Linked DNA regions of Paenarthrobacter nicotinovorans. The protein of the gene in region 1 interacts with the protein of each later gene in a pairwise test. Links are inferred from orthologs where the notes say so. Each region holds a gene or a part of one and is shown on either strand. Other genes may lie near its edges.

Region 1 (15,493 bases):
CGGAGCTGGTCTCCTACCTGCGAAACGCCATTGTTGCTGAGGCGGCTCTCATCCAGCGCCGGTCCGTAGGCAACGACCTCGTGTCGGTTACGGGGAACCTCATGCTGGCGTTGCGGTCGGAACTTGGGGCCTTGGAAAATCCCGAAGACACACCGCAGATGATCGCGGGCCTGAAAGCGGCCAAGGACGATGCCGACGCGCTCCGGAAGAAGTCCGCCCGATGGCAGACCACCCTGAATGACGGCATTGGCGATCTCATCGCGGACATGGAATATGACCTCAAGGACCGTCTTCGGCGAATACAACGCGAAGCCGAGGCGGCCATTGACCAGGGCGATCCCGGTCCCGCGTGGGAACAGTTCGCCAAGTGGCTTGAACAAAGCGTTGCCGCCGCCGTGTCCGACACTTTCGTGTGGACCAGCGAGCGGGCACAGTGGCTGGCCGGACAGGTGGCAGAGCATTTTTCCGAAGACGAAGTGGCTTTGCCTGCCCTCCACGTTGCCGACACCGGCGGAGTGCTTGACCCCGTGGCAGAAATCCAGGACATGGAAGATGGCCGTATGGGACCTGTGCAGAAGGTTCTGATCGGCATGCGCGGGTCCTACGGCGGGGTGCTGATGTTTGGCCTCTTGACGGGTTTGTTTGGCTTGGCCCTGATCAACCCGCTGTCTGTGGGGGCCGGGCTCATGCTGGGCCGGAAAGCGTATCGGGAGGAGCAGGAAGCACGGCTGAAACGTCGGCAGGCAGAGGCCAAACTCCTGGTGCGGAAGCAGGTGGACGACGTCGTGTTCCAGGTGGGCAAGCAACTCAAGGACCGGTTGCGGCTGGTTCAGCGGGCCACCCGGGATCACTTCACGGACATCGCAGAGGAACACCACCGTTCCCTCACCGAATCCGTGGCTGCGGCGCAGAAGGCGGCAGCCACCTATGCTGCCGAGCGGGACCTGCGGATCAAGGAGATCAAGAACCAGCTCAAAGCCGTGGAAACCTTGCACGCGGTTGCCCGGCAACTTCAGGAAGAAGGGGCCGGAGGACAGCACGCCGTTCCGGCGTCGTCCGCGGTTCCGGCGGGATGATCGAATCGGGAATCGCCGGCGCAGCGGAGCTGCTCCGGCAAGCGCGGGAGGTCTTCCAGGGGGACCCGGCTGCCCTGGCTGTCCTGGACGACCTCGACCAACGCCTTGCCGGGCCGTTGCGCATTGCGGTGGCCGGAATGGTCAAAGCCGGAAAGTCCACCCTTCTCAATGCCATCATCGGCGAGGAGATCGCTCCTACCGACGCCGGTGAGTGCACGAAGATCGTCACGTGGTACCGCTACGGGCACGCTCCCCGTATCACCCTGCACCCCTTGGCAGGCGGGCCGCAGGCGCTGCCAGTGCACCGTGAAGATGGCCGCTTGGTGTTTTCATTGGGGGAATTCCAGGCGGAGGACGTGGAAAAGCTCGTGGTTGATTGGCCGGCAGCCAGCCTCCGGGATCTCACCTTGATCGACACTCCGGGCATCGCTTCCTTGTCCAAGGATGTATCCGGGAGGTCCACGGCCTTCCTGCTTCCCGAAGACGCTCCCACCGCTGCGGACGCCGTTATCTACCTGATGCGTCATTTGCACGCCTCGGATGTCCGGTTCCTCGAATCCTTCAAGGACACCGCCGCCGGGAAGTCCGGGACGGTCAATGCCCTCGCTGTCCTGTCACGCGCGGATGAGATAGGTGCCGGCAGGATAGATTCGCTCATTTCCGCTGCCGTGATTGCCGACAGATACAGCCGGGACGAAAACCTCAAACCGCTCGCGCTGGGAGTGGTACCCGTGGCGGGACTGCTGGCGCAGAGCTCCAGGACCATGCGCCAGGGCGACGTGGACGCCCTCATGCTCCTGGCGCGCATGGACCGGAACCAGCGCGAAAGGATGATGCTTTCTGTTGACCGCTTTGTCCGCGCGGCCGGACCGGAAGGCGTGGAGCCCGGCCTGAAGGCTTCCCTGGTTCAACGGTTCGGGCTGTTCGGGATCCGGCTGGCAGTGGCCCTGATCCGGGGCGGAATCACCAACCCGACGGAACTGGCGCACGAACTCGCGCGACGCAGCGGACTCGGCCGCCTGCTGGACACAGTGGCCTCCTTGTTCCAAACGCGGGCCGACGCACTCAAGGCGCGTGCCGCCGTCGTGGGTTTGGAGTCACTGCTGAGCGGCTCCCAACCCGGCCAGTCAGCAGTCCTCGAACCGGCGCTGGAGGAGTTGCTTGCCGGCGCGCACGAATTCCGCGAACTCAAGCTCCTGGGCTCGCTGCGGACAGGTGGTGTGGTCCTGCCACCCGGGCAGGCAGAGGACGCGGAACGACTGGTGGGCGGCCGCGGCAACCTTCCGTTCCAGAGGCTGGGACTTCCCCCGGACGCGGACGCGGAGGAGATCGCGCGCGAAACCCGCAGGGCCCTTGACCGTTGGCGGCAGATCGCGGAAAACCCGTTGTTGGTCGAGCCTTCGGCGGTGGAAGCCTGCCGGGTTGTCCTGCGCAGTTGCGAAGGTATCCTGGCGGCTATGCCCGCCGCCCGCTGAGCAGCCAGGCTGTCGTCGACGGCAGGAAAAGCAGAATCAGGCCGGCTGCAGCGAGGATGAATTGCGCGGCGAGAAGCACCATGGCCATGACGCCGTCATTGCCCGGAGCGACCACATAATCAGCGGTGATCACGGTGACGACGGCGTGGAGGAGGAGCAGGGGAGCCAAGGCCCAACGGGGCCACGTGCGTCGCCTGAAAAGGATCGCCAAGAGGACGGCTTCCATCGCGACCACCACGGCGATCATGGCCAGGCTGCCGAGGAATACGACGGCGGCGGCCCCCTCGACGGAGTTGGCGTCGCCGTCCGGGACCATGGACTGGATAACGCCCTTCAAGCGCTCAAAGTGGGCGTCGCGGCCAAGGAACCCCGTGAAGACCACGGCGATGCCGGCCACGAAACTTGCCAGCCACAGCGAACGGGACAACCGGGCCGGGCCGGGAGGCTTTACCGCTGCAGGGATGGGCGGCGGAGTTGAAAGGGACATGCCCGGGCGCTGGGGTGGCGCCGGTGGCCCGCTGACTGATGGCGTGGAGGGTGACTGCCGTGAACCATCAGCTTGCTGGGCCATGTTTGCCTACTTCAGCTCGTCGGTATCATGCGTATCCGGCTCACCGCGGTGGGCATCGTCCGTGCCTGATGACGTGTCCCGGAGTTTGCGTTCCTTGGCTTCGAGATCCGCCTTGAGCTTCTTCAGGCGGTCCTCTTCGGCTTGGTTGCGACGGCGGGTCTCCAGGTTGCGGAGGAACTCGGGGTCGTCGTCCGGTGCGGTGGGGTGGCGCCTTACGGGGGTGGCCGTGGGCTTGTTGTAGGGACGGCCGAAAATGAACCACAGAACGGCACCCAGCAACGGCAGGACGATCATCACGATGATCCACGCGGTCTTCGAAATGCCGCGGGTCTGGTGCCGGTCAGTGCGTATGACATCCACCAGGGCATAGACGAAGACAACAAGAACGACGACGACGCCTATAACGCGGAGCATGCATCAAGTCTAGTGCCCGGAAGCCGTTCGCTGGACGCCCTCTTTGGGCCGTGACCAGAGTGCAACCATTCGGGCGGCTAAACTTGGATGGTGGCTTTCCTGAAGTATTCCCTCATCCGCCTGGCGCTGTTCGTGCCGTTGTTCATCATCTTCGCCCTTTTGCAGGTGGGTCTGCTGCCTGCGGCCATCTTCGCAGGGCTCATGGCCTTCGCCATCAGCTACCTGTTCTTCCAGAAGCAGCGCGACGAAGCCACGGCGGCGATGCGCGAGCGTTTCTCCGGGCGCGCCAAGCCCATCCGCACCGCCGGCGAGGTTGAAGACGCCGAAGCTGAGGACAGCCTGGTGGAGAAGAACCCGGACATTGCCGTCAATAACGACAAGCGCCCCGGCGCGGCCTAAGAATTGAAACAGCGAACGCCCCTCAGCACATTGCCGGGGGCGTTCGCTTTTTGTGGAGCCTAGAAGCCGCGGCTCAGAATGAGCCCGAGCGAGAACAACAGGCTGTAGCCGAGGTTGATCAGGCCGGTCTGCTTGAGCACCGGGATGAGGCTCTTGCGCTTCTTGCCGTTGACCATCAGCCATGCAGGCATGAGGCAGGCGGGGATCAGCAGGAGCACGATCAACATCCAGGGCTTCGTGGGCGCCAGGACGATCACCAGCAGGATGGACACGGCCAGCATCAGCACGTAGCTTTCGCGGGCATGACGGTCACCCAGGCGGACTGCCAAGGTCCGCTTCCCGGCCGCGGTATCCGTGGGGATGTCCCGTACGTTGTTGGCCATGAGCAAGGCGCAGGCGATGAGGCCGGTACCTATTGCGCCGATGACTGCGGCCAGGCTCACCTGGCCGGCCTGCGTGTAGGTGGTACCCAGGGTGGCCACCAGTCCGAAGAACACAAACACGAATACATCACCCAGGCCCATGTAGCCGTAGGGGTTCTTGCCGCCCGTGTAACCCCACGCTGCCAGGACGCAACCGATGCCCACCAGGATGAGCCACCACGTTTGGGTAATGATCACCAGGATGAGGCCGCACAGCATGGCAGCGCCGAAAAGGGCGAAGGCCGCCCACTTCACCTGTTCCGGCTTCGCTGCGCCGGAACCCACCAAGCGCAGCGGGCCGACCCGGTCCTCATCGGTTCCGCGGATGCCGTCGGAGTAGTCGTTGGCGTAGTTGACGCCGATCTGCAGCAGAAGCGCGACAAGCGCCGCGAGGATCGCGTTCGGCAGCCGGAAAGCATGGAGCTCGTACGCCGCTGCCGAACCGATCAGGACCGGCGCTATTGCCGCGGGCAGGGTGCGGAGCCGGGCTCCTTGGATCCATTGTGCAGCTGTCGCCACGTGTAGTACCTCGTGTGTTTCGCGTTTGATCTCAGTTGGGGGGAAGAACTTGTCTATTGTCCCTGATGCAGATTGGAAAGCTGTTCAATCATGGCCAGCCTGTCCGGTTTTCCGTTCGGCAGCATCAGCAATTCCTTGTCGGCCAACACTGTTTTCGGGGCCAGGACGCCCAGGGCGGCTTCCCGCCGGGCCGTGAAACCCTTGATTCCGTCAGGGCTGGGATCCTCGACGGCCACGTAGGCCGCAACAGCCTGGCCCCATTCCCGCGAGGGGACGCCTGCGACGAAAGCCGCGGTGACGCCGTCGAGCTCTTCCAGCTTGCTCTGGATATACGTGGCGGAGGCCTTGACGCCCCCGGTGATGATGACGTCGTCGGCGCGTCCCAGCACGGTGAGTTTGCCTTCCGGGGACAGTTCACCAAGGTCGCCGGTGACGTACCAGCGCGTACCGTCCTCTTCGAAGAACGCAGCCTTTGACGCGCGGGCAGCATCCAGGTAACCCGCGGCCACCGTGTCGCCGCCCAGCAGGACCCGGCCTTCCAGGTCGCCGTCGCCGATCCGGATTTCGACGCCGTCCAGCGGCTCGCCGTCGTACACGCACCCGCCGCACGTTTCGGCGGAACCGTAGGTGGTGACCACCTTCAGGCCCGCGGCCTGGGCGGCTGCCAGGAGGTCGGGCGACGCCGGTGCGCCGCCCAGCAGGATGGCGTTGAAGCGGCGCAGTACGGCGAGGGTTTCGGGCGCGGTGGAGTCCAGGAGCCGTTGCAGCTGCGTCGGCACCAGGGAGGTGAACCGGATCTTGTCCGTCAGTTCCTCGGCTGCGGCGGTGAAGGCCTCCGGAGTGAAGCCGTTGGTCTGGTCCATCACCCACGGCCGGGTTCCCGCATAAAGGGAGCGGACCAGCACCTGCACGCCGGCCACGTACTGCAGGGGCAGCGCGAGCAGCCACTGGCCTTCGCCGCGCAGTGCCATGGCGGTCGCCACCGACGACGCCGCGAGGGCATCGACGGTCAGGACAGTTGCCTTGGGTGTTCCCGTGGAACCGGAGGTGCGGACCACCACTGCGGCATCCTCGACGCCGGTCTCCACCGGCACCGCCCGGGGTTCGCCGTTTTCATCCAAGACGATTTCGACGGCGGGACCCTCACCGTGGAGGGCAGCCATCAGGGCTTTGAGGACAGGATCGACGTTCACGGAGGAGTCCTAGAAGTAGTAGGGGAAGCTGGACCAGTCGGGATCCCGCTTTTGGAGGAACGCTTCCTTGCCTTCCACAGCCTCGTCCGTCATGTACGCCAGGCGGGTGGCTTCGCCCGCGAAGACCTGCTGCCCGGCCAGTCCGTCGTCGGCCAGGTTGAACGCGAATTTGAGCATGCGGATGGCCTGCGGGGATTGCCGGGCGATGTCGGCGGCGTACTCGAGGGCGACTTCTTCGAGGCGTTCGTGGTCCACGGCCTCGTTGACGGCACCCATCCGGACCATGTCCTCGGCGGAGTATTCGCGGGCGAGGAAGAAGATTTCCCGCGCGGCTTTCTGCCCGATCTGGCGCGCCAGCAGCGCAGAGCCGTATCCGGCGTCGAAACTTCCTACCGTGGCGTCCGTCTGCTTGAACTTGCCGTGTTGGCGGGAGGCGATGGTGAGGTCGCTGACCACGTGCAGGGAGTGCCCGCCGCCGGCCGCCCAGCCGTTGACGACGGCGATGACCACCTTGGGCATGGTCCGCATGAGCCGCTGGACTTCCAGGATGTGGAGGCGGCCTGCACGGGCGGGGTCTATAAATTCAGCAGAGTCTCCTGGGGCGTCTTCTACTGCGTACCTGTATCCGTCGCGGCCACGGATCCGCTGGTCGCCACCGGAACAGAACGAATGTCCGCCGTCCTTTTCGGACGGCCCGTTGCCGGTGAGCAGCACGGTGGCGACGTCCGGAGTCATCCGGGCGTGGTCCATGGCCCGGTAGAGCTCATCGACGGTGCCGGGACGGAAGGCGTTGCGGACCTCGGGACGGTTGAACGCGATACGGACTGTGGGGAGATCCTTGACCGTGCCGTCCGCGGACCGTTCGACCTGCCGGTGGTAAGTCATGTCCTTGAAGTCGTCGAAACCCGAAACCGTGCGCCAGCGCGAGGGGTCAAAGATGTCGGAAACCTTGGCAGGGAGATCGTTGTTCACAGTCCGAGTCTAGTAATGGCCTTAGCTGATGCAGAACTCGTTGCCTTCGGGGTCGGCCATGGTGTGCCATTCCTGGGGTCCCTGGCGGGCGGTCCAGAGGTGTTTGGCGCCGCGGGCTTCCAGCTCCTTGCGCACGACGTCCTTGTCCCGGCCGTCCAGGCGGACGTCCCAGTGCACCCGGTTCTTGACGGTCTTGGGGTTGGGATCGGTCTGGAAGAGGATACGGCGGCCTGTTTTGGGATCGGTGTCTTCGGCGGGCACGATCGCACAGCCTTCGGCCCAGACGAGTTTGCCGTTGTGGGTGATGGTCTGGTCTTCGGTGGCGAATCCCTGCTCGATCATGGACCGGATGAACGCCTCGTCCTGGGGTTCCACGGTCCATTCGAGGGTCTCGGCCCACCAATCGGCGAGTTCGTGGGGCTTCCTGCAGTCGACGGCTACCTGGATGTTGAGTGTCATGCCCACCAAGCTATTCCGACGGCGGGTGGCTGGGTAGCGCAATGCGGTCAACTTCCGTCCGGGTTACCCGAGCGGGGGACAGTGCGCGTAGAGATTTGCTGTCCCTTAGTTGGACAGGAGCTCGGGCGGGACCGCGTAGATCAGCACGACGGCCATGAGGTTCTTGGCCGCGTGCACGAAGTAGGAAAACATCAGGTTCTTGCCTGTCCAGACATAGACGGCCACCAGCACCGCGGCCATTCCCAGATAGGGCGCCAAGGCTGAAAGCACCAGTCCTTCGCGGCCCACCACATGGATGGACGCGAAAACCACCACGGAGATCACGCAGCAGATCCAGATGTTCACATGCTGCGACAACTTGCCGATCAGGAGATGGCGGAATAGGTACTCCTCAACAAACGGCCCCAGAACCACCAGCAGGGGCACCATCAACCAGGCCGGAACGTGCTGCAGCAATCCCTGGATACCCAGTTGGTTCTCGGAGCTTTGGGCAGTCCCGAACGCGGCGACGAGCAGAGCCGTCAGGATAAGCATCACCACGATCGCGAGGGGAATCATGCCCAAGGTGAACCACGGACGCGTCCCCAGGATCTTCAGGTCACGTCCCGCCACACGCCAGGCTGACGCCGCGGCAAATATTCCGACGCCGGCATAGAAGACCGCGTTGACGGCATAGGACGCTGTGGCCGGGTCGGGAAACAGCTGAAGCATCAGCCGTTCGACTGCTTCCCCGCTGACCGTGAAGTAGACGGTGAACCCGAGATAGACGGCTACGGCCAAGGCATCCAGGGCAGTGAATCTGTACAAAGATGCCTTGGTATGAAGAGTGCCCATGGTTCCAGCCTAGCTTTGCTGCCTGATGCTCCGGATCAGGCCAGGCCGGATATCAGGACTGCCCTGTGAGGGTGAGCGTGATGAGGACACAGTTCAAACCGACGATCAGCACGGCACTTGTCCAACCCGCGATCTTCAGCGGCATGCCGTCGGTGTGGAGGCCCATGACATCCTTCTTGCCGGTGAGCCGGATCAGGGGAATCAAAGCGAAAGGAATACCGAAGCTGAGCAACACCTGGCTCAGCACCAGGGCGAGTGTCGGCTCAATGCCGGCCCCCAGCACGATCAGGGCGGGGATCAGGGTGATGACGCGGCGGGTGAGCAGGGGAATGCGGACTTTGAGGAGACCGCCCATGATGGTCGCGCCGGCATAGCAACCAACCGATGTGGACGCCAGTCCGGATGCCAGCAGGCCGATGGCAAAGATCACGCCGATGGCCGGGCCCAGGGCGGACGTCACCGCGGCGTGGGCGCCGGCGATGGTGTCCGTGCCTTCTATGCCGCGCAGGCTGGAGGCGGCAAGAAGGAGCATGGAGATGTTGACGACCCCGGCCAGGAGCAGGGCGCCGACGACGTCCGTGCGGGTGGCGCGGATCAGCTTTGTCCGGATGGCGGGGTCCGGGGAGAAGCCGTGCCGGTCGCGGGCAAGGGCCGAGTGGAGGTAGATCGCGTGGGGCATCACGGTGGCGCCCAGCATGCTCGCTGCCAGAAGGATGGTGTCCGTACCTTCAAAACGCGGAACCAGCCCGCCAAGGGCGCTCCCTGCATCCGGGGGATTGACGAACAGCCCGGACACGAAGCCCACGGCGATGATCCCCAGGAGAACCAGGATGGCGTACTCGAAGGAGCGCTGGCCCCGCCGCGACTGCAAGGCCAAAAGCAGCATGGAGGCGATGCCGACGATCACGCCACCGGCAAGCAGCGGAATTCCGAACAGCAGGTTCAAGGCCACGGCTCCACCGATGACTTCCGCCATATCCGTGGCTCCGGCAACAACTTCAGCTTGCAGCCAATAGAGGCGCCGGCGCTTGTTGCCGAGCCGCTTGCCAAGAATCTCAGGGAGGCTCATTCCTGTGGCGAGGCCGAGTTTGGCTGACTGGTACTGGACCAGGACTGCCATGGCGTTCGCTACAACCAGGACCCAGACCAGCAGGTAGCCGTAGTTGGCACCGGCCGTGAGGTTGGCTGCGACGTTTCCCGGATCCACGTAGGCGATCGCAGCAACGAAGGCAGGTCCCAGGAGCAGGAGCCGGGACCATACTTTGCCGGGGGTGGCACGTGTTTCCAGGGTGGGTGCAGCCATTGGGGTTCCTCATCGTTGGGGGTACTCACTACGAGGATAGCGAAATTTAGGCATACCGAAAAGTTTTATTTAGGCAATCCATTGGAGAACCGAAATCCGGGGTCGGAGATGGCCCATCCAGCGGATAAATATGGGCCATATCCGACCCCGCGTGGCTTCCGGAGAAAGGGGTGCTGTTGCCTGCGTCACGGGCATTCCGGTTAATCCCGTAAGATAGACGGGTTGCGCGAAGCTTCGGCGTTCTGCGTTCTTTGTCACACTTCGGGATCCTCAAAGCGGGAAAGCTCGAATTATGTGTGCCAAAGCCGCCCGTGTCCCGGCACTGGGCGAAACCCCTACAGCAATACCCCAACCCACAAGGAACAGCTGTGCCGCAAAGTACTCCCACAGATCTCCAGAGCCCCAAGGCCTCATCCACAGCCGCAGGCTCTACCCTCAGCGCCGAGGGATACAAAAAGACCCTGAGCCGCCGCCACGTCACCATGATCGCCATGGGTGGCGCCATCGGCGTCGGCCTCTTCATGGGTGCCGGTGGCCGCCTGGCCTCCACGGGCCCGGCCCTCATCTTCTCCTACGCCATCGCCGGCGTCATCGCCTACCTGCTGATGCGCGCACTCGGTGAGCTCATCATGTACCGCCAGACGTCGGGCTCCTTCGTGAGCTACGCCGGCGAAATGTTCGGCAAGAAGGGCGCCTTCCTCTCCGGTTGGATGTACTTCATCAACTGGGCCATGACGGGCATTGCCGAACTCATCGCGATCGGACTGTACTTCCAGTTCTTCTTCCCCAACGTTCCTATTGAACTGTCCGCCATTGCCGCATTGGTGCTGTTGGTGGCTGTGAACCTGTTCAGCGTCAAGGCGTTCGGCGAGTTCGAATTCTGGGCATCCTGCCTCAAGGTCGCAGCAATCGTGATCTTCCTGGCCGTTGGCACGTTCATGGTTGTCACCAACGCCAAGGTGGGCGAGGGCCATGCGTCTGTTGCCAACCTCTTCCACGAAGACGGCGGCATGTTCCCCAAGGGCGGCCTGGTGATGATCCTGGTCCTCAACGCCGTGATCTTCGCTTACAACGCCATTGAACTCGTCGGCATCACCGCAGGTGAGATGGAGAACCCGGAACGCGAAGTTCCCAAGGCGATCCGCGCCGTCGTATTCCGCATCGTTGTCTTCTACGTCGGTTCGGTGACGCTGCTTGCCATGCTGCTGCCGTCCGACCAGTACGTCGCCGGCACCTCGCCGTTCGTTACCGTGTTCGGCCAGATGGGACTTGGCTGGATGGGCGATGTCATGAACATGATCGTCATCACCGCCGCGCTGTCCTCCTGCAACTCCGGTCTCTACTCGATCGGCCGTATCTTCCGCACCATGGCCAACAATGGCCACGCCCCGCAGTGGCTCACCAAGATGTCCACCCGCCATGTGCCGTACGCGGCCATCCTCGCGATCGGCGGCGTGTACCTCGTTGGCATCCTGCTCAACATCTGGCTGGGTGGCTCGCACGCCTTCGACCTCGCACTGAACACGGCCTCCATCGGCGTGATCTTCACGTGGGGTTCCATCTTCGCCAGCCAGATCGCGCTTCGTAAGAAGCATGGCAAGGTCTCCAGCCTCCCCATGCCCGGTTCGCCGTGGACCAGCTGGCTGGGTTTGGTCGCCCTGCTTGCCATCACTGTGCTGATCGGTTTCGACACCATGACCGACAAGGCAACAGGCGAGGTCTTCCTGCTGGGCCTGTGGACCCTTGCCACCATTCCGTTCTTCGCCCTGGTGCTGTGGATCGGCTGGCAGAAGGTCAAGAACAACCAGCCGAAGAGCGAGCTTTTCAGCTGACGCTTATGAGCTGACAGAGGCTCGACGACGGGCGCCCCCTCCAGTGATTGGTTCACCGGAAGGGGCGCCCGCCGTCGTTTCGGCCCGCTTTTGCCCGAATCAGCTTTTGCCCGGGTCAGCTTTTGCCCGGGTCAGCCTGCCAGGTGCTTCGCGAAATGCTTTTCGATGCGCCGCCATGCTTCCGGGGCGGAGGCTGGATCGGGTTTGATGCCCATGACCCGCGTCAGGGGGCGGAGCAGCTTCGGTCCTACCGGGGCGTCGTTCATGAAGGCGTGGCCCGCCGTCGGAAATTCCTTGACGTCATGCTCAATGCCGAGGCTGTTGAGGGCCTGATCCAGCTTGGCGGCAGCTCCGGGCAGGGTGCGGTCCTTGCCGCCGTAATTGGCAACCACCGGACACGCGCCTTGGAGGGCGTTATGCAGGTCCCGCGGGAGTTGGCCGTAGTTCACGGCCGCGGCGTCAAAACCATCGTTTGCGGCGAGTAACGCGAAAGCGCCGCCCATGCAGAAGCCGATGACGCCCACCTTGCCGGTGCACCTGTCATCGTTGCGCAACCACTCTTTGGCGGTGGCCACATCGGTGAAAGCCCGGCCCTCGCCCGAGAGCATAGAGCGCATGGTGGCGACGAGGCAGCGCCTTGCACCGCCGTCGCTGTACAGATCCACCGCGAGCGTCAGGTAGCCCGCCGTCGCCAGCCGGTCAGCCTGGCGACGCATCACATCATCCAATCCAAAGGCTTCGTGGATCATCACCACCCCGGGAAACGGACCCTCGCCCGGGGGCTCGGCCAGGTATCCCTTGAGGGACACTGAGCCTCCCGCTGCTTTGCTCTGTCCGCTCAAATCGATGGTGACCATGGGGTGGCCTTTCGGTGTGGTTTCCAGCGCCGGCGGTGGTTTGGCAGGGTTGCTGACCCCCGGGGACGGTTTTGTCGGCGCCCGGGGATAGGCTCGAAGCATGGAACCAGCCACCACTTTGACGCAGCATATCAACGCCGGACCGGAGCGGGCCCGGGCCGGCTTGCCGGATCTTCCGCCGGACACCGGGACCACCGCTCCAGCGGCGATTGCAAGAAAAGCGGAGGCGCTCTGATGGCGGCTGCGAAGGTGGCGGCCCCCAAGATCTCCCCGGTGCGGTTGGATGAACTGCGCGACGACGACGCCCCGGAGTTCCAGCGCGGCGAACGGTACGACGGCGTCCGGCTCACCCGGGTCTCGGCGGACGGGGAGGAACTGAGCGGCGCGGATTTCATTGAGTGTGAATTCAACGGTGTGTCCTTCAACGAGGCACAACTGCGGGGAGCGACGTTCCGTGAGTGCATCCTGGCTGAGCCGTACGCGCCCGTGTTCATGGCTGCGCGTACGTCCTGGCAGGATGTCGAGATCACCAATCCCCGATGGGGTTCGGCCGAACTTTATGAGGGCAACTGGCGCTCGGTCCGAATCGACGGCGGCAAGCTGGACTACGTGAATCTCCGTGGTTCCAAGCTCATGGATGTCCAGATCTCCGATTGCATCATCAACGAACTCGATCTCGGTGGATGCACGGGAACGCGGGTGGCGTTGAAGAACTGCACCATCGGAACCCTTGATGTGACGGGCGCCAAGCTCAAGGACGTGGATCTGCGGACATCGGAGTTTCGGGGAATCAATGGTTTGGCCGGGCTGGCGGGGGCGGTTATCGACGATTACCAGTTGAGCTTGATGGCGCCGTTGTTGGCCGGTCATCTCGGAATCCGGGTGGTCTGAGCGGGGTGGGATGCGGTCCGGCGGGCAGCTTCATCTGTTGACCCTCCCGCTGGGCCGTGTAATCTTTATAGAACGAACGGTCGGTATATTATTCGAGGCCGGTCCCTTTCACTTTCGCGAAGGATGTTCTCATGGTCGAGGCTTTTCTTGTTGGCGGCGCACGGACGCCTGTGGGTCGCTATGGTGGGGCGCTGTCCTCAGTCCGACCCGATGATCTCGCCGCATTGGTGGTCCGGGAAGCTGTGGCGCGTGCCGGCGTCGACCCTGACTCGATTGATGAGGTGATCCTCGGCAACGCCAACGGCGCCGGGGAGGAAAACCGCAATGTTGCCCGAATGGCAACCCTCCTTGCCGGGCTTCCCCTCCACATCCCGGGCATTACGGTCAACCGGCTCTGCGCTTCCGGATTGAGCGCCATCATCATGGCCAGTCAGATGATCAAATCCGGTGCCGCGGACATCGTGGTTGCCGGCGGCGTCGAGTCCATGAGCCGTGCGCCGTGGGTCCAGGAGAAGCCGACCACGGCCTTCGCCAAGCCTGGCCAGATTTTTGATACCTCCATCGGCTGGCGCTTCGCCAACCCGCTCTTCACCAAGGGCGAGCTGTCGCGCGACGGCAAGATGACCTACTCAATGCCGGAAACTGCCGAGGAAGTCGGCCGTGTGGACAATATCTCCCGCGAAGACGCCGACGCGTTTGCCGTTCGGTCGCACGAGCGTGCGCTGGCAGCCATCGCCGGCGGACGGTTCAAAGATGAGATCGTTCCCGTCACCGTGAAAACGCGGAAGTCCGAGACCGTGGTGGACACGGACGAAGGCCCCCGGGAAGGAACCACCATGGACGTCCTTGCCGGATTGCGCCCCGTGGTTCCCGGTGGATCCGTGGTCACCGCCGGGAACTCCTCCTCCCTCAACGACGGCGCTTCGGCCATCATCGTCGCCTCCGAAGCCGCCATCAAGAAGTTCGGCCTCACACCACGCGCCCGCATCATCGACGGCGCCTCAGCCGGCTGCGAGCCCGAGATCATGGGCATCGGTCCCGTCCCTGCCACCCAAAAGGTGCTGGCCCGCACCGGGCTCAGCGTCGACCAGCTCGGTGCCGTGGAACTCAACGAGGCTTTCGCCACCCAGTCCCTCGCCAGCATGCGTCGCCTTGGACTTGACCCTGAAATCGTCAACAACGACGGCGGTGCCATCAGTTTGGGACACCCCCTCGGTTCCAGCGGCTCAAGGATCGCCATCACACTGCTGGGCCGGATGGAACGCGAATTGGCCTCGGCGACGGGACCGAAACTCGGCCTGGCCACCATGTGCATCGGCGTGGGCCAAGGCACGGCAATGCTGCTGGAAGGCGTGTAATGGCACTGAATCCTGAAGACTTCACTACGCTCCTGCTCGAAGAACGCGACGACCGCCTGACCGTTCTGCTGAACCGCCCCGAGGTCCGCAACGCGATCGACCAGAAAATGGTGGACGAGCTTCATGCCGTGTGTGCCGAGCTGGAGCGGAACCCCAGAATACTGATCATTGCCGGTACCGACGGCGTGTTCGCCTCCGGTGCCGATATCGGCCAGTTGCGTGAGCGGCGCCGGGACGACGCTTTGCAGGGCATCAACTCCACGATCTTTGTCCGCATCGCCAAGCTGCCCATGCCCGTCATCGCGGCGTTGGATGGTTACTGCCTGGGCGGCGGCGCTGAGTTGGCTTACGCTGCCGATTTCCGGATCGGCACCCCGAGCGTGCGCATCGGCAACCCGGAAACCGGATTGGGCATCATGGCCGCTGCCGGCGCCACCTGGCGTCTCAAGGAACTCGTCGGGGAACCGAAAGCCAAGGAGATCCTCCTGGCCGGGGCGGTACTGCGGGCTGAAGAGGCGCTGCGGATCAACCTCATTACCGGGATCTACGAAGCTCCCGAGCTGATGGATGCGGCCCATGCCCTGGCAGACCGGATCGCCCGCCAGGATCCGATGGCCGTGCGCATCACCAAATCGGTGTTCCACGCGCCGGCGGAGGCCCATCCCGTGATCGACACCCTCGCCCAGGGGATCCTCTTTGAGTCCCAGGCGAAGTTCGACCGCATGCAGGCATTCCTCGACAAGAAGTCGGCCAAAGCTTCGCAAGACTCCGACGCTTCCACGCAGGACAGGACGCAGAAATGACCACAGTATCCGCAATCCCGCACGTCGTAGGTGTCCTCGGCGGAGGCCGGATGGGCGCCGGCATCGCGCACGCCTTCCTCACCAAAGGTGCCACGGTCATTGTGGTGGAACGCGA
Region 2 (15,537 bases), 350 kb from region 1 along the record:
GCCCTGCCCTCCCGTACCCTGCCGCGCCCTGCCCTGCCCTGCCCTGCCCTGCCCTGCCCTCAACCAGCGAACCCTCAGGCGCTGCTTGCCCAGATGAGCGCCCGCAAATAGCCGCGGCGCATCGTCACGAATTTGGCACGGTCGCGCCTTTACCGTGCCAAACCCCTGCCCCGAGCCGGCCGTCGAAAATCCACCGAAGAAAACGCATGTTGACCTCCATCACAAAATCCGCAAGAATCGGTCAGGTCAAAAGATCTTAGTACTAAGACAATTGGTACTGAGTAAATTTGCGTAAAGCAAAACCGTTGAGCCTGCCCAGGCAGTGGACCTCCCCTTTCGCACCATCAATGACGGACGGAACTCGATCATGAACCCCGACAAAACCGGAGCTGCGCCGAGCAATACGATGCGCCCCTCCCCTGCAACACCCGATGAGATTTACGTCGGAGGCACGTGGCGGCAAGGAGCCGGAAAGCTCATCGAGTCAATCGATCCAGCCACGGGCGCGTGCTTCGCAACGTTGCACGGAGCCACGGTCGATGATGTCGATGCCGCCGTCCAGGCAGGCTTGAAAGCGGTCGAGAACAGTGGTTGGGCGCGGATGCTCCCCCACGAACGGGCCTCAGTGCTGCATCGGATCAGTGACGCCATCCTGGGCAATGCGGAAAGAATTGCTGAGCTGCAGACCCTCGACACCGGAAAGACGCTCGCTGAAACCCGAGCCCTCGCCGTCAGCGCCGCGGGCACCTTCCGCTTCACGGCGGCTGCCTTGGAAACGTTGGAGGACGCTCTGACTCCCTCCCGCGGCGACTACCTCTCTGTTTCGATGTACGAGCCCGTGGGCGTGGTGGGTGCCATCACGCCGTGGAACTCGCCGATCGCCAGCGACGCCCAGAAGGTTGCGCCAGCCCTTGCGGCAGGCAACGCCGTGATCATCAAGCCCCCGGTGTGGGCGCCTTGGGTTTCGCTCCTCTTGGCCCGAATTTGTGACGACGCCGGCCTGCCGCCCGGGCTGCTCTCCGTACTGCCGGGACCGGGACGGACGGTGGGTGACGCTCTGGCGCGCCATCCGCAGGTCGGCAAGATCTCGTTCACGGGCGGCACCTCCACCGGACGGACCCTGGGCGCGGTTGCCGCTGAAAAGATCATGCCCATCACGTTGGAGTTGGGCGGCAAGTCGCCCACGATTGTGTTCGCCGATGCCGATCTTGACCAGGCCGTGGCCGGCATCCTGTACGGAATCTTCTCTTCGACCGGCCAGAGTTGCATTGCCGGTTCGAGGGTCTTCATCCAACGTTCGATCTTTGAGGAAGTCCTGAACCGGCTTGTCGATGGGGCCAAACGGCTCCGCGTTGGTCCCGGTTCCGATCCTGCCACGCAAGTGGGCCCCATGGTGACGCACGAGCACAGGGACAGTGTGGCTGCCATGGTGGACGCTGCGTGGCGGGACGGGGCCACTGTGCTGTGTGGTGGCGGGCCTCCGGAAGATGAGGCGCTGCATGCCGGAGCCTACTTCCTGCCAACCATCCTGAGCGGGGTGTCGAATTCGGCCGCCATTTGCCAGGAGGAGATCTTTGGACCGGTGGCAGTGGTCCTGCCTTTCGACGACGAAACCGACCTCGTCCGGGAAGCAAACGACACCGTCTTTGGTCTCGCGTGCGGTGTTTGGACGAGCGATTATCGCCGCGCATGGCGCACAGCCAAAGCCATCCAGGCGGGAACGGTGTGGATCAACACCTACAAGCAGTTCAGCATTTCGACGCCGTTCAGCGGGTCCAAGGAAAGCGGGCTGGGCATCGAAAAGGGCCGCGAAGGCATCCGCTCCTATATGCGGCAAAAGAGCATCTACCTGGACCTGTCCGGAAAGCCCATCGACTGGGCGGCCCAGCAACCCGCCGTCGAACAATAATGAAAGGCACTTCAGTGAGCACCAGCCCTGCACGCCGCACTTTGCGTGTACACCAGAAAAAGTGGGAGGCCGACGGCGTCACCAGCCTCACGTTGACCGACCCGTCAGGAGCCCCTCTTCCCTCGTGGGTTCCCGGGGCACACCTGAGCCTCCGCCTTCCCAATGGACTCACCCGGGAATATTCACTGTGTTCGGATCCGTCGAGTTCAACGTCATGGACGGTGGCCGTGCTCCGCACCCCCGACTCCCGTGGTGGAAGCAAGTTTGTTCACGAGAACCTCCCAGTGGGCTCGTTGCTTGACGTGGAGGGTCCCCGGACGAACTTCTCATTGGAGGAGGCCGGAAGCTACGTACTGGTGGCAGGTGGGGTGGGCATAACGCCAATCATCGCCATGGCCCGCCAGCTGGAAAGTGATGGCGCGGACTGGTCTCTCCTTTACACTGGCCGGTCCAGGGCCACCATGGCGTTCCTGGATGAAATAGCCGGCATGCCGCAGGACCGTGTGACAGTCCATGCGGATGACGAAGCCAATGGCACCTTCGCGGATATTGCCGGTGCGGTAGGTTCCCTCGACGCAAATGCGCTCGTCTACGTGTGTGGTCCGGAACCTCTCATGAAAGCCGTTGAAGCTGCCCTCGAAGACCCCTCCCGGCTCAGGCTGGAGCGGTTCAAGGCCCCGGTCCCTGCTTCCGCGACCGCCGAGGAGAGTACCGGCTTTGATGTCGTGTGCAAGAGCACCGGCCAGCGCATCACTGTCGGCCCCGACATCTCGGTCCTGGATGCCCTCAACCAGGCCGGAGTCGACGTCCCGAGTTCCTGCACGGAAGGAATTTGCGGCACGTGCGAGGTGGGTGTCGTCGAAGGCGACGTCGACCACCGGGATTTCCTCCTGAGCCCAGCCGAACAAGCCGAAAGCAGATCCATGTTCGTCTGTGTTTCCCGTTGCCGCTCACGGGAGCTCGTCCTGGACCTCTGATCCTCAATCCGCCCACCCAACTCAATCCGGAAGGTTGTCCATGACTTTTTTCGCCGCTGAACCCGTATGCAAGCTCCGATCGCTCCGATCGGTTTCCCTCAAGGTCCCCCGGGCCGTCGCAGCCAAGGATTTTTACCATGAAGTCTGGGGCCTCTCCACCGTGGAGGAAGACAGCGACAGGTTCTGGCTGCGGGGAACAGGTTCGGACCACCACATACTTCGCCTGGAACAGGCCGAGCAGAACGGGCTCGGCTCCATCTCGTTCGCCCTCTCCACTCCACGGGACGTGGACGTCGCGGCAGTCAAACTCGCAGCCCTTGGCATTCCGCTGTTCCGGGAGCCCGGTCCCCTGGATGACGCAGCCGGCGGCTACGGGCTGCAATTGGTGGACCCCGAAGGGCGGCTGCTGGAACTGTCCGCGAACGTCCACGCAGTGGTCTCACAGGAACCCGGCGGCAGGCGCGCCCTGCCGCGGAAAATTGCCCACGTTGTCCTGAACACGGTGGACATTGATCGTGCCACCGATTTCTATACGCAAGTGCTTGGCATGCGGATCTCCGACTGGTCGGAGCACCAAATGGCTTTCCTCCGGTGCAATGCCGAGCATCATGTCATCGCCTTCAACCAAGCGCCGTGGTCCTCCGTCAACCACGTTGCCTACGAGATGCAAAGCATCGACCACTTCATGCGCGGGATAGGAAGCCTGAAATCGCACGGTATCGCCCCGCAGTGGGGGCCTGGCCGGCACGGCCCCGGCGACAATACCTTCTCCTACTTCACCGATCCAAACAACCTGGTTTGTGAATACACCTCGGAAGTTGCCCAAGTGAATGAAGACAGTTGGCTCTGCCGCACATGGAGACGAACCCCTGAGCTGTCCGACCAATGGGGAACCGCGGGACCGCCCACGGCAACCGTCCGCAGTGCAATGGCGGGCATTGCCGATCCCGGGTACCGCGACTTGGTACAGCCTGAATCCGGTGACTATTTCCTGAGCATGGAGGCTGTCCATGCCACCCACTGACAAGGCCATGCGTTGGATGTCGTCCGAAGGCATATCCATTGAAATGCGCGGTTCCGGGGTCCCGGTCCTGATGATGCACGGGATCGGCGGCAACGCCAACTCATGCGCCCTCCTGGCGGAACGATTGAGCAACAACGGTTACCGCACCATCTCCTGGGACGCGCCAGGCTACGGTCAATCCACGGACGCGTCCGTCCACGACGACCATGTGGACGTGGCGGCTGCATTGATTACGGAGCTGGGCAGCGGTCCCGTCCACGTCTTTGGCACGTCATGGGGTGGCGTCATCGGCACGCAGATGGCAGCACGGTATCCGGAGCTGGTGCGCTCTTTGGTCCTTGCCAGCAGCACCCGAGGGTCCTGCCTGACGAAGGAATCGGCGGACAGAATGCTCAAACGGATCAATGAACTCCGCGACGTCGGACCTGAAGTTTTTGCCGCCAGGCGCTTCCGCAGATTGGTCTCCCCCGTGACGCCGACGACGGTGGCCGACACCGTGCGCCGCGAGATGGCGGCGGTCCGCCTGCCGGGATACTCGGCAGCGGCGCGGATGATGGCCCGGACCAACAACACAGTTGTCCTGACTGCGCTCAAAGTCCCTTCCTTCGTCGTCGTCGGCCGGGACGACTTCGTCACGGGCGTCGAGGAGTCCCGTTTGGTGTCAAAGCTCATCCCTGGAGCCGGGTTCGAAATCCTTGAGGATGCAGGGCACGCCGCACTGCAGGAGCAGCCCGGGCTGATGGCCGACGCCGTGCTCCGTTTCTGGGCGGGCCAGGCATGAGCCGGCTCGTTGTGGTCAGCGGATCCGGCCGGGGGCTGGGATTCAGCATCGCCGAACGGCTCGCCGTTGGAGGGGACCACGTTGTGCTCGCCGAGAAAAGCCCGCAATTGGCAGAATCGGCCCAGGACACTCTGCGATCGCGGGGCCTCTCGGCAACAGCGATCATCACGGACATCTCCGATGCCTCCTCCGTCTCAGCGCTGGCCACGGCTGTGGAAAGACTGGGGGGCGCTCACGCCCTGGTCAACAATGCGGCGCTTGCCGACGGGGTGGGAGGGGACGCGTTTTGGGAACTCGATGACGACTTCTTCCAACGGGTCATGACCGTCAATGCCTTTGGCACGTGGTTGATGAGCAAGCATTTCTATCCGCAGTTAGCGGTGAAATCCGGCAGTTCCATCGTGAACATTGCCTCGGACGCTGCGCTGTATGGCTCACCCCGGCTTGTGCACTATGTGGGGTCGAAGGGAGCGGTGCTGTCCATGACCCGGACGATGGCCCGCGACGCCGGCCCGGCCGGCGTCAGGATCAATGCCGTGGCTCCCGGGCTGACCCGGGTGGAAGCAACCGAACGGGTCCCGGCTGACCGCTTCCAGCTCTACCAGGACCGCCGGGTCCTGGCCCGGGAGCAGACTCCTGACGATGTGGCCGGCGTGGTGCAGTTCCTGATCTCGGATTCAGCAGCTTTCATTACCGGCCAAAACATCGTTGTTGATGGCGGATTCGTCATGGGTCAGTAGCCAGCGCAGTGAGGACCCCCTTGAACATCAAAAAGAAGGAGAACCGTACGTGGACCTGCAGTTGAAAGATCGGACAGTGGTGGTGACGGGAGCCAGCTCAGGCGTTGGCCTCGCCACCGCACGGCTTCTCCTGGGCGAAGGAGCCCGGGTAGCAGCATGCGCACGGGACGTGGACCGGCTTGAGGAAGCGTTCAGCGAATTCTCTTGGGCCGACCCGGATTCCATCCTTTTGGAATCCTGCGATGTCACGGACCGGAACGCTGCCGATGCCTTCATCACCACCACACTGAAGCGCTTCGGTGGCATCGACGGACTGGTCTGCAACGCAGGACGATCGCTGATGGCAACACTGGAAGACACCACAGACGAGCAATTCCGGGAAGAGTTCGACCTCAAGATTTTCGGGGCGTGGAACATGATCCGCTCCGCGCGCGCGTCGCTTGCCCGCTCGGCGTCCGCCGTCGAGGTAAGCCAACCGCCGTCGTCGACGACCCGCCGGCCGGGCGCGGCGATAGTCAACGTCAACGCCATCCTGGCCCGGCAACCGGAACTTCGCCTTGCGGCGACGTCTGCAGCCCGTGCCGGGCTGCTCAACCTGACGCACTCGATCGCCGAGGACCTGGCATCGGACGGCATCCGCGTGAACTCAGTGATGCTCGGGCTCATCGATACAGGCCAGTGGCGACGGCGCTTCGAAATCGCGATGTCCGACCTCGGATACGCCGACTGGAGTGCCGAAATAGCCAAGGACAGGGGCATCGGACTCGGCCGGTTCGGCACAGCGGAGGAAGTGGCTTTCCACATCGTCACGCTGCTTTCGCCACTGAGCGGCTATACCACCGGAACCACGGTGGAAGTCGGCGGCGGCGTGAACCGGTACGTCTGACAACCACTCAAGCTACGAAAGGGACTCGATGTCACAGAAACAATCAACCAACGGACCCAACGGCGGGGACGTCCTCGTCAGGGTGATGCGCCGTCACGGGATCGACACCGCCTTCGGCGTCATCAGCATCCACAACCTCCCCCTGGTGGAAGCCGTGGACCGTGAACTTACCTTCATCCCCATGCGCCACGAAGCCGCCGCGGTGAATGCAGCCGATGCTTACGCCAGGGCAAGCGGCAAGTTCGGTGTTGCCCTGACCAGCACCGGTACCGGAGCCGGCAATGCGGCCGGCTCCATGGTGGAGGCGTTGACGGCGGGAAGCCGCGTCCTGCACATTACCGGCCAGATCGACAGTGAATTTCTCGGCGGGAACCGCGGGGTTATCCACGAGGTTCCACGCCAACTGCAAATGCTGGACGCCGTCTCCGGATACGCGCGCACCATCTTCAACTGCAAGGACGCTGAAGCCGATCTGGAGGAGGCCATTGCCCACCTGCAGTCGCTGCCGCATTCCCCCTCCAGCATCGAATGGCCCACTGACCTGCAATACCTGGCGCGCCCCGATGAGCAGCGGGCCATCGAGGCCGCTGAGCGGCTTCCCCCCGAGGTGGATGCCGATGCCCTCAACGAGGCAGTCGAATTGTTGGCCGCATCCAAGCGCCCGGTGATCTGGGCAGGTGGCGGGGCTGCCGGAGCAGGCGAAGCGCTGGCCTCCCTCATGGAGCGTCTGGGAGCCGGACTGCTGAGCAGCAACTCCGGGCGGGGCGTTGTTCCCGAAGACCACAATCTGGTCATCGGGAATTTTGCCACTACGCCGGAGGCATCAAGGTTGCTGGCGGAGGCGGATCTGCTGCTCAGCATCGGCACGCACTTCCGATCCAACGAAACCAAGCACTACCACCTGGCGTTGCCCGCGCCCCATATCCAAATAGACATCGACGCCGACGCCATCGGCCGCGTCTATCCCGCCGATGTTGGGCTGCTTGGTGACGCGCGGAGCATCCTGGCCGCCATCAACGGGCAGCTGGGCGCCCGGCGGGGCCCGCTTCAGTCCGACGCCGATCCGGCCGCAGGGTCCTGGCCGAAAAGGGTCCGCCAGGTCCGCTACTCCGTCCGGGAACAGCTCTCCCGTTACATCGGTGGATACGCCGAGGTCTGCGAAAGCATCCGTCAAAGGTTCCACCGCGAATCGGTCATCGCCAGGGACGTGACGATTCCTTCCAGCCAGTGGGGCAATCGGCTGCTTCCGATCTACGCAAGGGAAACCAACGTCTTTCCCGTTGGTGGTGGCATCGGCCAAGGCCTGGCCATGGGCATCGGCGCAGCTTGCGCGCGGCCGGAGGTCCCCACTGCAGTAATGGTGGGCGACGGCGGCCTGGCCGTCCACCTTGGAGAGCTCGCTTCCTTGGCCGGTTCAGGCGCATGGTGTGTGGTGCTGGTGTTCAACGACGGCGGTTACGGTGTGCTCCGAAACCTCCAGGAGGCCAATGGATTTGCGCGGGCGGGAGTGGATCTCAGAACTCCCGACTTCGAGCTGTTGTCGCGTTCGCTCAGCCTGCCGTTTTGGCGCGTAGAGTCACCGGGGACCTTCGACCAAGCCTTGGTTGAGGCATTGGACGTCCGCGGACCGGCCGTCATCGAAGTTGACGTCACAGCGCTGGTCCCCCAGCCGGGACCTTTTGTTCCTCCCGTCCACATCCCGCAGCCCGGGCACGAGGAGGCCTGAATGGAAACTTTGAATTTCAGCGACCCTGGCCTCGGCCGTGTCATGGACACAGATTCCCCGGATGGGCTGTCCATGCCCAAGTACCCCGTTGTCTGCCTGGGAGGTTCCGGCACTACGGACTCTTGGTTCTCTTTCCAGCGTGATGACTTAGGCGCTCGGGTGTGGGCCGAGGAGCAGGCTTCCGCTGCTGCTGGGAGCGCCCAGGGCTGGGCAGAGTCTGCTGCTGTTGCCTTGAAGAAAGCGTGGAAGGGTCCGGTACACATCGTGGCAACCGGCCCGGATGTCCTGGGCGCCGTCATTCTGGGATCAACCCATCCCGGGCTGGTGATGAGCCTCATCCTGGGTGACCCGGAGGTTGACCCCCAGGATCTCAAGCTGGCCGGAGTGATGTCCGAGGTACAAGCTCCCACGCTGGTGATTGCAGCAGCACCAACGCTCGATACGGACATCTCAAAAGCCCAGAGCGTGGCCGGAGGCATCCGGAACGGGGTCTTCGTCATCATCGACCATTGCGGGATCCCCGCTCACCGGAACCGTCCCGGTTCCTTCAATGAGTGGGCCACATCGTTCATCAAGATCGCAGAAGGCCTGCACGCCTTCGCCCGACCCGAAAAGGATGGAAATGCCTGAACTGTATCTGGATCCAGCCCAGTCGCGCCTGGGGAAACCCCTTGGTCCCTACGAGAAGAAGCTGTCAGGAGCGTTGGCAGAGATCTTTGGCGGGGGGACGCATGACTTGGAAGGAGTCATTGCGGGACTCAACACCCTCGGCTTGCACGCACCGAACGGCGAGCCCTGGAACGAAGAAAGCTTCCGTGCCGAAATGCGACGACTAGGAGAATAGCCCATGACCATCACAACAGCTCCGGCCTCCGGACAAGCAGGCGCCCCGGTATCACGACCAGTCGGAAAGAAGAAGTACGCAGTGGGCGTACGCCATCACATGGACGCCGCCGAATTGGCCGCCAGTGGCCTTCGCGACCGCTGGTACCCCATCATCCCCTCGCGGTTCGTCGGTGCGGGAGCCATGGTCAAGGTCAAAAGGCTGAACATCGACTGGCTGCTGTTCCGTGACGCCCGGGGACAGGTCCGCATGCTCGAGGACCGGTGCCCTCACCGTAGTGCACCGTTGTCTGTTGGCCAGCACCTGGGAGACAGGATTGCGTGCAAGTACCACGGCGTCCAAGTGGATGGGACCGGAAAAGTGGTCTCCGTTCCAGGGATGCCCGGCTGTGCCTTGGAAGGCAAGACTGCCACGGTGTCGCTTTCCGTTGTTGAAGCAGCAGACACGATCTTTGCGTTCATGCCGCTCACGGAGGATTCCGAGGTACCGGAATTCAAGGTCCCGGACCGGCTGGCTGATCCCGCCGTCGCCTGGTTTTCCAACTATGCCGAGTGGAGGGGTCCTTGGCGCTTCTACATGGACAACGTCCTGGACCCCATGCATGGCGCCTTCCTGCACCGTGAATCACATTCAATGTCCGGCGGCGATACCAGTGCGCGGTTCCGGATCCGTGAGACGGAACGGGGATTCTTCTTCGAGAAAACAGATCAGCGCGGCGTCAATTTCGACTGGGTTGAGTTCTGCCGCGAGGGCATGGACTACGTTGACCTGGAAATTCCGTACGCCCGATCGGCGGGACCAGGCGGCGTTTTCGGAATCGTGGGAATGTCGACGCCGATCGACCAGGAGACGTCCGCCGTCTTCCACTGGCGTACCCGGCGTGTATCCGGCTGGGAACGGGATGTGTGGAGGTTCATGTACAAGGCAACCCTGGAGGAAAAACACTGGGTGGTCCTGGAACAGGACCGCGAGGTTCTTGAGGCCCTGGCAGCTGACGCAGACAGGGAAGAAAATCTATACCAGCACGATCTCGGCGTAGCGAGGATCCGCAGAATCCATCAGGCCGATGCACGCGAGCAAGCCGCCAAACTGGAAGCCCTGTAGCTTCAGGACCCGGTTGTCGCTTGAGGTATCGCGGTCACACACAAGTACGCCCGGAGCCTGCCAGTAGGCTCCGGGCGTACTTGGTTGCCGACTCGTACTACCGGGTTACCCCGTGCATTTCGGAGGACGGCGGGTAGAAAGGAATCTCCGGCTTCCTGGAGCCGATAATGACGCAGATCAATGCGTCTTCGTCGCTGACCGTCCGAAGGCTCCTGGGTACACCGGCAGGTACACGGATCAAATCGCGGTAACCCAGAACCCGGCTCGCCTTCTTGGTCCCGTCTTCGACATCGTGAACGCTGAATTCAACCTGTCCCTCAAGAACGAAGAACACTTCTTCCACGTCGGGATGAGTATGTTCCGGACCTACGCATCCCGCCGGGAGAACCATGTTGGAGAAGGTGAAATGCTCCGCTTGGAGGACATTGGTATCACCGGAATGGTCCCCCGTGGCGCCTGAACCGATGTAACGGACCTGACCACGACGGAACTTGGCGCCGGCCTTCGTTTGGAACTTCAGGGTGTCGAAATCGACCTGCCGCGTGTCCCTTGAAGCGATGGACGAATCAATCATCGCTTCAAGTTCGGGCGTGGTCTCCGTTGCTGCAACAGCTTCACTCATGATGGACCTCTCTCGTTGCTACTGCCTTGTTGCGGACGTCTTCGATGACGCCGCCTTCAACTATCTCCTTGGATCTAGTTATCTCAACTCTAAGATAACCAGATCTGAGTGACAAGCAGGACAAACCCAATGGACTCACGCACCAATCTTCCTCGTACTGAGAAAGTCAGTGCTAAGTTATTTATGAAAAGGGCAACCACGATGAGAATGGACCACCATGGGTAAGCAACCGGACACCAGCGACACAGTGGACAGCATCCTCGAGGATTGGGCCCGGGAGAAGCCCGGACTGGACGCCGGTACCATCGGCGTCTTCGGGCGCTTGGCCCAGATCATCATCAAACAGCGCGTCATTGAAAACTCAGTTTTCGAAAAATACGGACTCACGCTGGCCTCCTTTGACGTGCTGGCAAACCTGCGCCGCTCCGGTGAACCACACCGGAAGACAGCCGGCGAGCTGGCAAGTTCGTCAATGCTTACCACTGGCGGGATCACGTTCAGGCTGGACCGCATGGAGGAACAAAACCTCATCGAGCGGGTGCGCACGCGTACCGACCGACGCGTCGTCTACGCGCAATTGACCCCGCACGGCAAAGACGTCATCGACTCCATTTTCGAGGAGCACCTCGCCACACAGCGCCAGATGCTGGCCGGGCTGAACGCCAAGGAAATCACCCAGCTCAGCGGGCTCCTCAGGAAGGTGTCCGCTTCCATCGACCAATTCGAGGACGGACAGTCAGTACCCACCGCTGACGCCGGAAAGTGAAACAGGAATGACGTCCCACCGCATAGGAATCATCGGCTACGGAGCCATCGGCGCGCGCGTCGCCGAGGACATCTCCCTGGGCAAGGTGGTGGGCGCAGAACTAGCCGGCATCATCAGCCGCACCGACAACGGAACCGGGCGTCCCGCCGTCGAACGCCCCTTCCCTTCGCTGACCTTGGAAGCGGCCCTGGAGTGCTGCGAGCTGATCGTGGAATGCGCGGGGCAGTCCGCCGTGACTGAATACGCTGAAAAGATCCTGGGCGCGGGCGTGGATTTCCTGATCACCTCCATCGGCGCCCTTGCCGACCAGGGGCTGGCAGCACGCTTGAACGCGTGCGGTCCCGGGAGGTTGTTCATGACGTCGGGCGCTGTGGGCGGGCTCGACCTCCTTGAAGCCGGCGCAAGGGAAGCCGCCTACGATTCCGTGGTGGTCTCCACCACTAAACTTCCTGAAACGCTGGTCCAACCTTGGATGGAACAGGAGCAAGCCGATGGGATCCGAGCGACCACAGAACCGCTGGAGGTCTTCCTCGGCTCAGCCCAGGAAGCGGCACGGCTGTTTCCGCGCTCACTCAACGTCGCAGCGGCCGTGGCTGAGGCCGTCGGGGATTGGGACGGCGTGCAGGTGCGGCTGACGGCCGACCCGAAGGCCTCACTGACCAGCCACGTCATTGAAGCCTCGGGCCCCTCCGGCGAATACCGCTTCGAGATCCGCAACAACCCCAGTCCGCAGAACCCGAGGACCAGCGGGATAGTCCCCTTTGCCGTCCTCCGGTCCTTGGAAGCGGCGATCGGCGAACGCGGAGGGCTGGTCTAGCTAAGCCTGCTCCAGCTGCATTGATCCGGGGATCAGCGGTCCTCCGCCGGCCGCGGCCGCCACACGACAACTGCCTGGGAACGACCACGTGGCCTCTGCCCGCGGGCAAGGCTGACGACGTCGCCGGCAGCTCCCGCCGCGAAGATGCGCGCATCCATCGGCGTGCGGCGCCGTGACAGTTCCTCGGTCAGTTCAGCCACCCGGTACTGCAGCGCGGCCACCTGGTTCTCAAGGTCAAGGATGCGCTTGATGCCCTCGAGGGAGACGCCGGACTGCGAAAGGCGCTGGACCTCCCGCAGTTTATTGACGTCGTTCTGGGAGTAGCGGCGGGACTTGCCGGGGGCGCGGCTGGGCGAGACGATGCCCAGACGGTCGTACTGGCGCAACGTCTGCGGATGCATGTCAGCGAGCTCCGCAGCGACGGAGATGACAAAGATCGGCTGGTTGACGTCGATTGCCATGACCTGCCTCCTTACAACCGGGCCTTCGCGGCCAGGTCGCGACGCGGGTTCGCGTCAGTGGTGGCAGCAGCGAACGCCTTGACAGCTTCCTCCGCTTCTTTGTTCAGGTTTTGGGGAACCGCGACGTCGATGGTCACCAGGAGATCGCCGGTCGCCTTGGACGTCTTCACGCCACGGCCCTTGACCCTCAAGGTACGGCCAGAGGGTGTGCCCGCCGGTACACGCAACTTGACGGTGTCGCCGTCGAGCGTTGGAACCTCAATGGTGGCGCCGAGCGCCGCTTCCGCGAACGTGACAGGCACGTGGATGCGGATGTTGTCGCCGTCGCGCTGGAAGAAATCGTGGGGCTTCACGCTCACGGTGATGATGAGATCACCGTTGCCGGCAGGGCCGACATTGCCCTTGCCACGCTGACGGACCTTCTGCCCGTCCTTGATCCCGGCTGGAATCTTGACGTCGATCACGTTGCCGTTGCTTTCGCGCAGGCTCACCGTGGTGCCTTTGATGGAGCCGGCGAAGGAAATGGTGGTGGTCGCCGTGCGGTCCGAACCTTTCTGCGGAGCCCGCTGGAAACCGGTCTGGCCGGCACCGCCGAATCCGCCGCCGAACAAGTCGGCAAACTCCGGAGGGATGCCTCCGCCCGCAGGCTGACGGGCGCCTGGTCCGCCGCCGAACAGGCCGCCAAAGAGGTCCTCGAACCCACCGTTGGCACCCGCACCGCCACGCCCGGCTCCCGGAGCAAACCGGGCCCCGCCACCCATGGCACGGATGGCGTCATACTGCTGCCGGTCCTCAGGACTCGACAACACCGAGTAAGCCTCGGAAATGTCCTTGAACTTCTTCTCCGCAGCAGCATCCCCGGAATTCGTATCCGGATGGTACTGCCGGGCTAGCTTGCGGTAAGCCTTCTTGATATCCGCGTCGGACGCGTCCTTGGCGATACCAAGGATCGCGTAAAAATCCTTTTCAACCCAGTCCTGGCTGGCCAAGAGCGTTTCCTTTCAAATCTGTCGTTACGTTGCGCTACGCGGAATATGGGCCCCCGCCCCTACGCGTGGCGGCTCAGTCCTAACGGACTTGAGCCGCCACGCTCCGGCAGGCCCGATGCCACTCCCGGGGCCCATATTCCACTTCGCGCTGCGGTCAACTCACCTTAAGCCGGAACCGCGACAATCACTTGGGCTGCACGCAGGACACGCTCGCCTGAGCGGTATCCGGAGCGCAGCACCTGGCTGACGGTGTCAACCTGGATGTCCTCGCCGGGCTGCTGGATGAGTGCTTCGTGGATGGTGGGGTCGAATTCGACACCCGTGTCCGCGATGCGTTCCAGTCCGTACGTCTTCAGTGCGTTCTCCAGCTTGGTGGCGATCGCGGCGAAGGGGCCGTCCTCGAGGTCACCGTGCTGGCGTGCGGCGTCGACGTCGTCCAGCACCGGGAGCAGGGAGTTCAGGACGCCGATGACGGCCATCTCCCCTGCTACGGCGCGGTCGCGTTCGACGCGCTTGCGGTAGTTGACGTACTCAGCCTGGAGGCGAAGGAGATCGTTGCGGAGCTCCGCTGCCTGGGCTTCAGCTGCGGCACCGGAGGCTACCGACTCTTCAGCCGGCACCTCTACCCCGTTGAGGATTTCCTCAGCCTGGGAGAGCGCATCGCCGTCCGAGGGAGCGGCGTTGCCTTCGCTGTGAGCCGTGGCTTCGCCTTCAGGGTGGCGGGCTGCCCCGGTTTCCGGGTCAACCTTGCGGTTGTCCCGAATAACCGGCTTGCGCGGCTCGTTGCCTTCTGAGTGCTCTGCTTCGTTGCCGTGATGAGGCATGGCTACTTCTTCGCTTCGTCTTCGTCGATGATTTCGGCGTCAACGATGTCTTCGTCGTTGGCGGCCTTGTCAGCGGCAGGTGCGCCTTCAGCGCCGGCTCCCGGAGCATCAGCTGCGGCGGCCTGCGAGTAGATGGCTTCGCCGAGCTTGGTCTGGGAGGCCTGGAGCTTCTCGAACGCGGTCTTGACGGCGGCGTCGTCGGTGCCTTCCAGTGCGGACTTGAGGGCGTCGACGTCGGCCTTGACCTCGGTCTTGACCTCTTCCGGCAGCTTGTCGTCGTTGTCGGCGATCAGCTTGTCCACCGAGTAGGCGAGCTGCTCTGCGGAGTTACGGGTGTCCGTAGCTTCGCGGCGTGCCTTGTCCTCTGCAGCGTGCTCTTCGGCTTCACGGACCATGCGGTCGATGTCGTCCTTGGAGAGCGCGGTGCCACCGGTGATGGTCATGGACTGTTCCTTGCCCGTGCCCTTGTCCTTGGCGGAGACGTGGACGATGCCGTTGGCGTCGATGTCGAAGGTGACCTCGACCTGCGGGACGCCACGCGGTGCCGGAGCGATGCCGGTCAGTTCGAACGTGCCCAGCGGCTTGTTGTCGCGGGTGAATTCACGCTCGCCCTGGAAGACCTGGATGGCCACGGACGGCTGGTTGTCGTCAGCGGTGGTGAAGGTCTCGGAACGCTTGGTGGGGATGGCCGTGTTGCGCTCGATGAGGTGCGTCATGACACCACCCTTGGTTTCGATGCCGAGGGACAGCGGGGTGACGTCGATGAGGAGGACGTCCTTGCGCTCGCCCTTCAGGACACCGGCCTGCAGTGCGGCACCAACGGCCACGACTTCGTCCGGGTTGACGCCCTTGTTGGGCTCCTTGCCGCCGGCGAGTTCCTTGACGAGCTCGGAGACAGCAGGCATACGGGTGGAGCCACCGACGAGGACGATGTGGTCGATGTCGGAAACCTTGATGCCGGCTTCGGCGATGACGTCGTGGAACGGCTTCTTGGTGCGGTCCAGCAGGTCCTTGGTGAGGTCCTGGAACTTGGCACGGGTCAGCTGCTCGTCCAGGTGGACCGGGCC

Evidence for each region.
Region 2: the proteins of JMY29_RS15610 (region 1) and JMY29_RS17245 interact in binary tests that used the Escherichia coli proteins (3 or more experiments, as listed by UniProt). The link is inferred for Paenarthrobacter nicotinovorans from one-to-one orthologs.

Annotation. Positions count from the first base shown.
Region 1 is NZ_CP089293.1:3,361,890-3,377,382, reverse strand. The notes cover bases 7,513-10,365. They hold JMY29_RS15610 (Nramp family divalent metal transporter), read right to left. Parts: upstream 9,638-10,365; coding sequence 8,387-9,637; downstream 7,513-8,386. Other genes in these bases: JMY29_RS15605 (amino acid permease), read left to right, coding at 10,006-10,365; JMY29_RS15615 (CPBP family intramembrane glutamic endopeptidase), read right to left, coding at 7,606-8,334. Also shown: JMY29_RS15660 (dynamin family protein), read left to right, coding at 1-1,076; JMY29_RS15655 (dynamin family protein), read left to right, coding at 1,073-2,551; JMY29_RS15650 (hypothetical protein), read right to left, coding at 2,532-3,038; JMY29_RS15645 (PLD nuclease N-terminal domain-containing protein), read right to left, coding at 3,129-3,536; JMY29_RS15640 (DUF4229 domain-containing protein), read left to right, coding at 3,624-3,935; JMY29_RS15635 (1,4-dihydroxy-2-naphthoate polyprenyltransferase), read right to left, coding at 3,995-4,876; JMY29_RS15630 (AMP-binding protein), read right to left, coding at 4,930-6,069; JMY29_RS15625 (1,4-dihydroxy-2-naphthoyl-CoA synthase), read right to left, coding at 6,079-7,041; JMY29_RS15620 (VOC family protein), read right to left, coding at 7,063-7,500; more of JMY29_RS15605, read left to right, coding at 10,366-11,469; JMY29_RS15600 (dienelactone hydrolase family protein), read right to left, coding at 11,601-12,326; JMY29_RS20895 (hypothetical protein), read left to right, coding at 12,427-12,561; JMY29_RS15595 (pentapeptide repeat-containing protein), read left to right, coding at 12,561-13,217; JMY29_RS15590 (thiolase family protein), read left to right, coding at 13,349-14,575; JMY29_RS15585 (enoyl-CoA hydratase/isomerase family protein), read left to right, coding at 14,575-15,378; JMY29_RS15580 (3-hydroxyacyl-CoA dehydrogenase family protein), read left to right, coding at 15,375-15,493. UniProt on the Escherichia coli protein: H(+)-stimulated, divalent metal cation uptake system. Involved in manganese and iron uptake. Can also transport cadmium, cobalt, zinc and to a lesser extent nickel and copper. Involved in response to reactive oxygen.
Region 2 is NZ_CP089293.1:3,700,072-3,715,608, forward strand. The notes cover bases 12,641-15,537. They hold JMY29_RS17245 (nucleotide exchange factor GrpE), read right to left. Parts: upstream 14,471-15,537; coding sequence 13,811-14,470; downstream 12,641-13,810. Other genes in these bases: JMY29_RS17235 (heat shock protein transcriptional repressor HspR), read right to left, coding at 12,641-12,657; JMY29_RS17240 (DnaJ C-terminal domain-containing protein), read right to left, coding at 12,669-13,646; dnaK (molecular chaperone DnaK), read right to left, coding at 14,473-15,537. In the rest of the region: JMY29_RS17170 (aldehyde dehydrogenase), read left to right, coding at 368-1,909; JMY29_RS17175 (PDR/VanB family oxidoreductase), read left to right, coding at 1,924-2,886; JMY29_RS17180 (VOC family protein), read left to right, coding at 2,927-3,910; JMY29_RS17185 (alpha/beta fold hydrolase), read left to right, coding at 3,897-4,691; JMY29_RS17190 (SDR family oxidoreductase), read left to right, coding at 4,688-5,431; JMY29_RS17195 (SDR family oxidoreductase), read left to right, coding at 5,481-6,317; JMY29_RS17200 (thiamine pyrophosphate-binding protein), read left to right, coding at 6,346-8,043; JMY29_RS17205 (alpha/beta hydrolase), read left to right, coding at 8,044-8,673; JMY29_RS17210 (recombinase-like helix-turn-helix domain-containing protein), read left to right, coding at 8,666-8,887; JMY29_RS17215 (Rieske 2Fe-2S domain-containing protein), read left to right, coding at 8,891-9,991; JMY29_RS17220 (cupin domain-containing protein), read right to left, coding at 10,089-10,613; JMY29_RS17225 (MarR family winged helix-turn-helix transcriptional regulator), read left to right, coding at 10,831-11,379; JMY29_RS17230 (aspartate dehydrogenase domain-containing protein), read left to right, coding at 11,387-12,196; more of JMY29_RS17235, read right to left, coding at 12,229-12,640. UniProt on the Escherichia coli protein: Participates actively in the response to hyperosmotic and heat shock by preventing the aggregation of stress-denatured proteins, in association with DnaK and GrpE. It is the nucleotide exchange factor for DnaK and may function as a thermosensor.